One region of the Paenibacillus spongiae genome, then DNA from elsewhere that is predicted to be linked to it. Evidence: riboswitches for the same ligand, from Rfam matches in the RefSeq annotation. Region 1 holds a riboswitch; the other holds the start of a gene.
The links. A riboswitch is a leader RNA that binds a small molecule or an ion and turns the genes downstream of it on or off. The one in region 1 is predicted to bind preQ1.

Region 1 (4,559 bases):
TCGGCTTAATAGTGCTTTTGAATTATCTTTAAGAAATTCCGGTTAACTAAAGAGGGGTTATAAAACCACGCAAAACTCTATAAACTTTCTCAGATTAACTAACTTACTTTTTCTGCATATATCCTCTGCTTAAACCCGTTTTATCATAAACCTGCTCTAATTGAGCGATACGCATCTGTTCAGCCGCCGCGAGTGCTTGGGCATAGGCACCCATTGCCTTTTTATAGCTTAGCCCCACATGTTCCATCTCTTCAGCACTTAGTTTGAGTATCGGAATATCTTGAATTTCCTTCACGTTTAGAATGGGTAGTGAAGCACCTTTCCTCAAGGCGCGGATGTAAGATTCCCCAATAGGACTCTCAAAGAATGCAAATAAGGAATACGGATCTACCCCGGGAAACGGACGAAGGCCTATGAAGTTAACCGATATTTCAGCTTCTTCTTCTCTGGTTATTGCCTTTATTCCGTAATTTTCAACGGCTTCTAAGTGAAGCACCCCGTCCTTAACGTCGGATAATTGTATGACTTTAGCATGAAAAGCATCTGCCTCTACACTACTTGCTGTATTTAGACCCCTGTAAATCGTCATAAGTTTAAAGGTACCGTCGTCGTATTCTGTTCATACATAGAACGATCGATTTATACGTCCCCTATGACTGATTCTGCATCCTCCATCTGCACATAAGAACCAGGTAACAAATTATAATTATTCTCCCGAATCTCAAACACATCTAAGATTCGACTTAGCTTCTTATCCTCTTTCAAGCCAGAGTAAAAATCTAGTATCTGTTCAATCTCGAGACTAGAAAGAACCGTCACACCTCGTTTTCTTTCACCAAACGATGAGGCATCTATGATTTGTACCTTACCTTTACGAGCAGGTTCTTTCTTCTTGTTTAGAACAAGCATTGTCACGGGAATAGCGGTGCCTAAGAAAACTCAAGTTCACCGCGAATAATCTTAAACAGCAGAAATTAGTATCCCTAATAAACTTTCCCTGACATAATAAAGACAAATTGGGGACACGTAAATGGCGCGTCCCCAAATAGATACATCCATCATTGATACCCCTTATATATCAACAAACTCTCTCAATATGTGTCGTATGCGGGAACAGGCATTGGCTATCCACCCTTAATTTACATTGATCTATTTGTTTTCGTTCTATTGCTTGTTGATCTAACTAACTCCCCACGTCTCTCCCCATCAAACCCCACGCCTATTCCCCCAAACCCAGGAATGCAGCTGCGGAAGCACCCGAACACTCTTTAACTCCCTCGATGCCATAACAGCATCAATCAGCCACTCATACCGCTTCACAAGCCTTTTTATCAAAACTTCCTGATCGCTCTCGGTCAAATCATCATTCCCCGCTTGCACATAAAATGTACATCCGGGATAACGCTGATGGACCTTCACCGCATACTGCAAATCGAGCTCATCGAACACGACAACCTTCAGGCTGAAGTTCCTACCTGCTTGAGTCAGCTTTTCGATGATACCATCCAGCACATCCCAATCGGTGCTCATACCTGAGCTTGGCGGTTTCGGCGACAGCGTCAGCTCATCGATGGTTAGGAACCAGTCCTGCCAGCGGCTGCCCTGCGTTTCCAAGGCTACCCTTATCCCCCTAGTATGGAGCAAATCGACCAATTCATGCATGCCTCCGATTAACGCAGGATTCCCGCCGGAAATCGTCACATGGGAGAAGGTATCTCCGCCGACCTCGAAGAGCTCGGCAACAATCTCCTCGGCCGTCAGCATGCGAATATCCTGTTTTCCCGTCCCATCCCATGTAAAAGCAGAATCGCACCAGGAGCACGAATAGTCGCAGCCCGCCGTGCGCACGAACATCGTTTTCTGTCCGATAACCATTCCCTCGCCTTGAACGGTCGGGCCGAATACTTCCATCACCGGTACGCGTGCCGCGCTCATCGCGATCCTCCTGCTAACGGACGGTACACCACGTAGCTTGTCGGCGTCTCCCTTAGAAAGACTTGAACGCAGATCGGCTTGTTCGCCGCTTGGTCCAGATAAGACTGGATGATCTCGCTCATCGTTCTGGCGACAACCTCTGTCGTCGGGAAGCGCTCGGCGTCCTCGTCGCTAAACAGGTCGTCATGATCATTTAACAAGGAATGGTCGAACCGTTTATGGATCAATTCCTTAATCTCGGCAAAATTCACTAAAAATCCGGAATCGTCCAGCTCATCGCCGACAATCGTTATGTTGGCGAAGTACGTATGCCCATGCACCCGGCTGCATTTTCCCGCTCGTTCCGTCGGGACGTAATGCGCGGCTGCGAACTGCATATCTTTGTTCAACTCATACCTGTAGTTATGTGCGACAGTCGGATAAATCTGTTGAATCATATCTGCCCCGCCCCGCTCTTCTTGTCCATATATTCTTGCAGCCCTTTTGCTCGCAATCGGCAGGCCGGACACTCGCCGCATCCATCGGCAATGACGCCGTTATAGCAGGTAAGCGTTCGTTCCCGCACATAATCAAATGCGCCGAGCTCATCAGCCAGCTGCCACGTTTCGGCCTTCGTCAGCCACATCAGCGGCGTATCGATCACAAACATATAATCCATGGATAGGTTTAACGTAACATTCAATGACTTGATAAAAATATCCCGGCAGTCCGGATAGCCGCTGAAATCGGTCTCGCAAACTCCGGTTACGATATGCTTCGCTCCGATCTGCTTCGCCAGTACAGCCGCGAATGACAAGAACAGCAGGTTACGCCCGTCTACGAATGTCGTCGGCAGCAGCCCCGCCTTCTCCTCGATCGCAATATCGTCCCTGGTCAGGGCATTCGGAGCCAGCTGGCTTAACAGCGACATATCCAACACATGATGCTTGATGTTCTGCTCCTTGGCAATGCTGGCCGCAACCTCAAGCTCCAACCGATGGCGCTGACCGTAATTGAACGTGACGGCCTCTACCTCGGCGAAACGCTCCTTCGCCCAAAACAGGCAAGTAGTGCTATCTTGGCCGCCGCTAAATACGACGATTGCTTTTTCTTTATTCAACACGTCTTCCTCCTCATGTACACCGATCTCTCAGTGTTTGCATTTCTGAACGGAGGCATTCCGTAAACCACTCTTCTTCTTAAGAACAAAGAAAAAACGATACCCTAAGGATACCGTTCCCTTAGTTTTTTATAGAGGGTTTAGCTAGAACCTCTCCTGAATTCACCCCTGACATTACCGCTCGGGTGCGTTCAGATTTTTATATTGTTCGTATCCAATTATACTATGCCTCGATCGAACTTGCAGCCCATAACTTTTTCCCATCAGAATTCCCCACCGTTCTCCATTACACCGAGTTCTCCAACAGCGATTAACCTCAAGCAACCATTTTTACAAAATATTTTTCCGTAGGCTCCATCAAACGACAGACTACGCCGTTCCCTCGCTTCTATACTAGCTATTGGGCCGACAACAACATACAAAATGAAGTTTCAGCAAATGCTTTCTTATCCGCCAACAGATGCAGAAATTCGGGAGCTGACGGGCAGCATGGAGCTATCGTAATGAAGGAAACGCCGATCCCGAACCGGCAGAATCGATCTCTATGTATATCATCCAATTGGAGGTAATTTATGGCTACCATTATTGGAAGAATCGCTCTTCAGCCCGCCGTCGTACGTCCCGGCGAGACCGTTCGTGTCGAAGTGTTCGTCATCGACGACAACCCTATCATCGGCAGCTCCGTACAAGTCTCGGTCAACGGCAAGCCGGGCGCCCTGCATTATCTGCAGTTTCCGGCCGCAGGCCAGCGCAGGCTGATCGTCCGCGCCCGGACGGCGGCCGGCGAGACCGACCAGCAGGTCGCGCTGCTCGATGTGGTCGGCGCGCCGCTGGAATTTCAGTCGTATCAGAACCGCAGCGACATTGCGATGATCGGCGTCTCGCAGCTGCCGACGCAGCCCTACACGGCGGTATTCACGCTGGGCTCGACGATGGACACGCGATCCCCGCATCTGCAGCAGACAAGGCCTTCCATATCTCCGCAGCTGACCAAGGTCTTCGCGCCGGATTCGCTGACTGCGCGTCTGGCGTCGCAAGGCGCATTGGGCCGCGTCATGACGGAGAACCCGCAAGCACTGACCCGGATAGAGACCCGGCGCATGACGAACACGCGCGCGAATGCAAGCGTGCGGACGGATATCGGCATCCGGCTTGTGCCCAAGACGGCCAAGCGGCTTGCGGTCAGCGCAGTCTACGATTTGACGAACATCTCGCTAGACACCATCTTCGGGGAGGCCGTCAGAGCGCCGCGGATGGAATTCGAGTGGGATTTCGGCGATGGCGCTAAGGCTACGACGCGTACGCCGGTCGTCAGCCACGACTATTTCGCAACGATCGATCACGCGGCGGGCGTCGGCCAATTCGTCGTTTCCTGCAATGTCAAGCATGCGGGCATCACCGTCAAGCGGACGCTGACCATTCACTCGGCCTATGCGATTTGCAAAGCTGCGGGCACGGTCGTGCCTCATGTGACGGCCGACCTGTTCGCGCATAAGCGCTATAATATGCTGACCGGTATGTTCAC
Region 2 (4,559 bases), 140 kb from region 1:
ATTCAGCTCATCATGGCCTCCTGGTATGGACGATGGGCCATGCTCGGAGCTGATCAGCTCCCCCTTCGAGTTCCATGCCAGCCCCTGCGGATTGCGATGCCCATACGAATAGACAAGCGAATCCGGGAACGGATTGTCTGCCGGTATCGTACCATCCAGCGACATCCTCAGAATTTTCCCCGCCAGACTAGTCCTGTCCTGCGCAAGCTTCTCATGGGAAGCGTCTCCGGTCGTAATATACAGATGATTGTCCGGCCCGATCGCCAGGCGGCCTCCGTTATGCACCGAAGCACCCGGAATGCGCTCAAGCAGCGTCTTCTTCTCCGTCCAGCTGTCCCCGTTCGAGGCTTCCTCCAACACGACGATCCGGTTGTACTCATTACCTTCTTCCTCATACGTATGGTACGCGTAGGCCTGCTTCGTCTTGTCATAATCCGGTGCGAGCACAAAGCCGAGGAACCCTCCCTCGCCAATCTGCTTAACGGGCTTGTTTAGCCGTACCTGCTGCCGGATCAGCTTCCCTTCCGCAATCTTCGCGATAGTCCCTTCCCGCTCGCTGACGTAGATCGTATCGCCTGCAAAATCAATGGCCCACGGCGATTTCAGCCGTTCCGCCACCATTTCGTATCCAGGCGTATCGGATCCCTCCTTGGTGACCGCGTCCCCGCTGCCCACATCGACCGGCAGGACCTCCTTCTTCTGTGAGGATGTGCAAGCCGCGCCGACGAGCAGCAGTACAGCTATCATCGCGATCATCATAACTCGGTTCATTGGATCTCCTCCTCTATCGCTTCTTTCCTATCACCTCGATACAGAAACAGACTAACCGCTAATGGTTAGTCTGTTTGCTCGGACACTGATGCTTGTTTTCCAGTATACACAGGATGCTTACCGGTTATCAATCTTCTCGGGATACATATCATGATTCATCAAGCGGTGCTCGGCCATCTGCTCGTATTTGGTACCCGGCCGCCCCCAATTGCAGTAAGGATCGATGGATATTCCGCCCCGCGGCGTGAATTTTCCCCATACCTCAATATAGCGCGGCTCCATGAGCGCAATCAGATCATTCATGATGATGTTCATGCAGTCCTCATGAAAATCGCCATGATTGCGAAAGCTGAACAGATACAGCTTGAGCGACTTGCTCTCAACCATCTTGATGTCGGGAATATAGGAGATATAGATCGTCGCAAAGTCAGGCTGTCCCGTCATCGGGCATAAGCTCGTAAATTCCGGACAATTGAATTTGACAAAATAATCCCGGTTCGGATGTTTGTTATCGAATGACTCCAGAATGGCCGGGTTATATTCAAAGGTATAGGTAGTGCCCTGGTTGCCCAGCAGCGTCACCCCTTCGAGTTCTTCTTTGTGTCTGCCTGTCATCATATTTTGCTCCCTTCTTTGGCTGTCAAACAGGCGTCCCGCCCTCTGCCCGGAGCTCGCTAGCCGCAGCTGTCGGCAGGTGTTCCGTTCGTACAGATGGGTATCTCGTCCGTATGAACTCGAGCACGCCCAGCTTGCCGAGCTAGCTCCAACGTCTCTTCTTTGTTCTGGGGCATGGTCAAGCTCCTGTTTGTGCCGCTTGCTTCCTCTTCAATGTCCCCTTACGCAAAAAAAACGATAGCCAAGGAAGGTATCGTTTTCCTTAGTATTTTTATAGAGGGGGGATCGCGAACCTCTCCCGGTCCCATCTGAATGCGGGCTGCCGGTCTTAGTATTCAATTAAACGCCTTGAAGTATACCACATACGCTCCCCAAACAAAAGTGGAGCCTTTCGGCTCCACTCCACTTTCGATAATCCACGCAACGTAAAAAACACTATTCATATCCCAGCATGAGCTGCTTTAGGACATCTTCCGCTTTCTGCAGCTGCGTATCCAGCGTTGAAGGAGCTTCCGGCAAACGGACCTCGTAGTCAGGGACGATACCCTTCGAATGGATCCAATTACCTTCCGGAGTGAGCCATTTCGACTCAGTATACTTCACGGACGAGCCATCGTTATAGCCCTGTGTCGTCTGCACGACTCCTTTGCCGTAAGTCGCCGCTCCAACAAGAACAGCATCGGCCGATTCGCGAAGCGCTGCAGCCAATATTTCCGCGGCGCTGGCCGTTCCTTTATCGGTCAATACGACAATGGGTATTGGGCGCTCCACATCATTTTGCGTGATGTAGACGACCCGCGATCCGTCGCGGTATTCCAATTGAAACAGCGGTTTCTGATTCGGCACCAATACATTGCCAATTAACAATGCCGAGCTCATCAGCCCGCCCGGATTTTGCCTCAGATCCAGTATGAGCCCCTTCATCCCCTTCGCAAGCAGCTCTTTATAGTGCTGTTGGAACTCATCTACAGTCGGCTCGGACATCCGGACAATGTCGATTTTACCCATCGTACCAGATAACATCTTGCCGGCTACGGTTTTCTGGATGATGGTATCGCGCGTGACCGGGATGGTCAGCTTGCCATCCACGCCTGGACGCTGGACGATGAATTCCACTGCCGTCCCTTTCGGTCCGCGAATGAGCGACGCCAGCTCATCGCTGCTCATTCCCTTCACATCCGTTCCATTCACCTGCAGGATGATGTCACCTGTCCGAAAGCCGGCTTTCTCAGCCGGAGATCCGGGCAGAATGCCGCTAATGACAAGTTCCCCATTCTGCTCCTTAAGCGTCGTTCCAACGCCCTCGAAGGAAGAAGAGATCCCATTGTTGAAGCTCGCTGCCGCTTCCGGATTCATGTAGACGGTGTACGGATCGCCCAGCGACCTCAGCATTCCGTCAATCGCCCCATTCACAAGCGTTTCGTCATCGACCGCCGTATAGTAATCATATTTCAGCGACTGATATACGCTCCACAGCTTGGTCCACTGCCCCGTCCGGTTCAAGCTATCCTGATGGTCCGTGACGACATAGACGAAGGCAGCCAGCCCGCTGCCGTTCTTCACGTACCATATCCCGCTGCCGGGGACCGGGTCGCCATATACGGGCGCATTCTCCGCAAGCGGTACGATCTGCCCGTTTAGCAGCGTCACAGCACCTGTTCCCTTGCCGTCTGAAGCTGCAGGCGTGAAGCTCCCGACGGTATCTTCGTATAAATGGATCGCGAATGACGTATTATTTGCCGTGTGCTTCGTATCGAATATTCCGGTAGATGGATTGACCGGAACGTCAGCGAGAAGCTTGACGATGAGCTCGGCTACATCGGATCTCGTTGCGTATGCATTGGGTTTGCTGGCTGCAGAGACGAAGCCCAGATGAAACTTTTGGTCAGCCAAATAATAATTCGCGTACCACGGCTTACCAGGCTCGCCGCTTTGGCTTTGCTGCATACCGATCGAATTCATAAGAATCGCAATGGCCTGTGCATTGGTGATCAGCTTATCCGGCTCAAATTTCCCGTCCCCGGTACCTTGAATCCATCCGTGATTGACGGCAAAATTAATATACCTCGTCCCCCAGCCGGATACATCGCGGAATTCGCTCTTCGTACCGGACAGCTTGGCTGCTTCACCTTCATATCCTTTCCCTGCCACCAGCATCACAACAAACTCGGCTCTCGTAATGGTTTGTTCCGGCTTGAAGGATTGATCCACGTAGCCTTTAATGTAGCCCATGTGCTGCAGCAGCAAAATTTGGCCGAGCGCAGGGGAGGCGCTAATGTCCTTAAAAGGAAGCGATATTTCGTTCTCCGCTGCAAACGAGGATATCGGATTCATGAAAATTGCCGCTGCCAGGGCAATTGTTCCTATTGTTCGTGATATCTTTCGCAATGCGTCATCTCCTGTCGAATGGGTACAACTATCGTTATATTGTAGCGAAAAATCTCTTAATCTACCAGACCGCTTTGATAGATAAGAGCGCGGATCGACTACCGTTCAGAATGAAGCGCAATAAAAAAGAGCAATCCCGGGGCTATTCAGACCCGCAAGATTTGCTCCTCTGATCCGTAATTCCGCCATGAACCCAGTCCGCGAAGCTGCCGTCAATGGCAATTGTCTTTGGACTGTCAGCATTTTGCGGCTTGCTCACACATTGCAGTACCGGATATAGTCAACCAACTGGTTTCCTGCACGCTATTATCGATGACTAAATCACCGTAAAACAACCTGGTTCGGCTTCAATCATAAGCATTCAAGCTTTCTTCATCCGCCACGCTTTGAACATCCTCCGATGTTAAGCCGATGTACCGATAACCGTCCTGCTGCTGCTTTCGTAATGCCCTTTCCTTATGAAACTTCGGGCTTCCTTCGCCGGCATCCTCATCATAAAACAATAAAATGCCGTCCGTCTTTCTAAACAACAGCTCATCTCTGGCTGTGAATTGCCATACACCGCTATAAGGCTGCTTGCTCACCGAACCGTAATAGTCGACGCCCTTTAAAATCTGCCCGTAATATTCCTTCTTGGCATCGTTCCATTTCTCTTCCTGTTGGATAAATGCCGTCATAATGGACAGTTTCAAATGAGGATATTGCTCCTTCAAGGCAATAACGACTTCACACGCCCACAGGTCGACACCGTATTGGCCTGGCGTAATGACCCATTCCAACCCTTC

Region 2: linked by a shared signal. The riboswitch ahead of queF (preQ(1) synthase) and the one ahead of queC (7-cyano-7-deazaguanine synthase QueC) in region 1 are both predicted to bind preQ1.

Annotation. Positions count from the first base shown of each region.
Region 1 is NZ_CP091430.1:886,944-891,502, reverse strand. Features, by position in the region: gene L1F29_RS03845 (restriction endonuclease subunit S domain-containing protein) at 104-589, opposite strand; gene L1F29_RS34330 (N-6 DNA methylase) at 640-909, opposite strand; gene queE (7-carboxy-7-deazaguanine synthase QueE) at 1,207-1,935, opposite strand; gene queD (6-carboxytetrahydropterin synthase QueD) at 1,932-2,372, opposite strand; gene queC (7-cyano-7-deazaguanine synthase QueC) at 2,369-3,034, opposite strand; PreQ1 riboswitch class I at 3,150-3,194, opposite strand; gene L1F29_RS03825 (carboxypeptidase-like regulatory domain-containing protein) at 3,607-4,559, shown strand, end outside.
Region 2 is NZ_CP091430.1:1,028,797-1,033,355, reverse strand. Features, by position in the region: gene L1F29_RS04450 (PQQ-dependent sugar dehydrogenase) at 1-771, opposite strand, end outside; gene queF (preQ(1) synthase) at 889-1,386, opposite strand; PreQ1 riboswitch class I at 1,643-1,688, opposite strand; gene L1F29_RS04440 (S41 family peptidase) at 1,822-3,774, opposite strand; gene L1F29_RS04435 (SLOG family protein) at 4,122-4,559, opposite strand, start outside.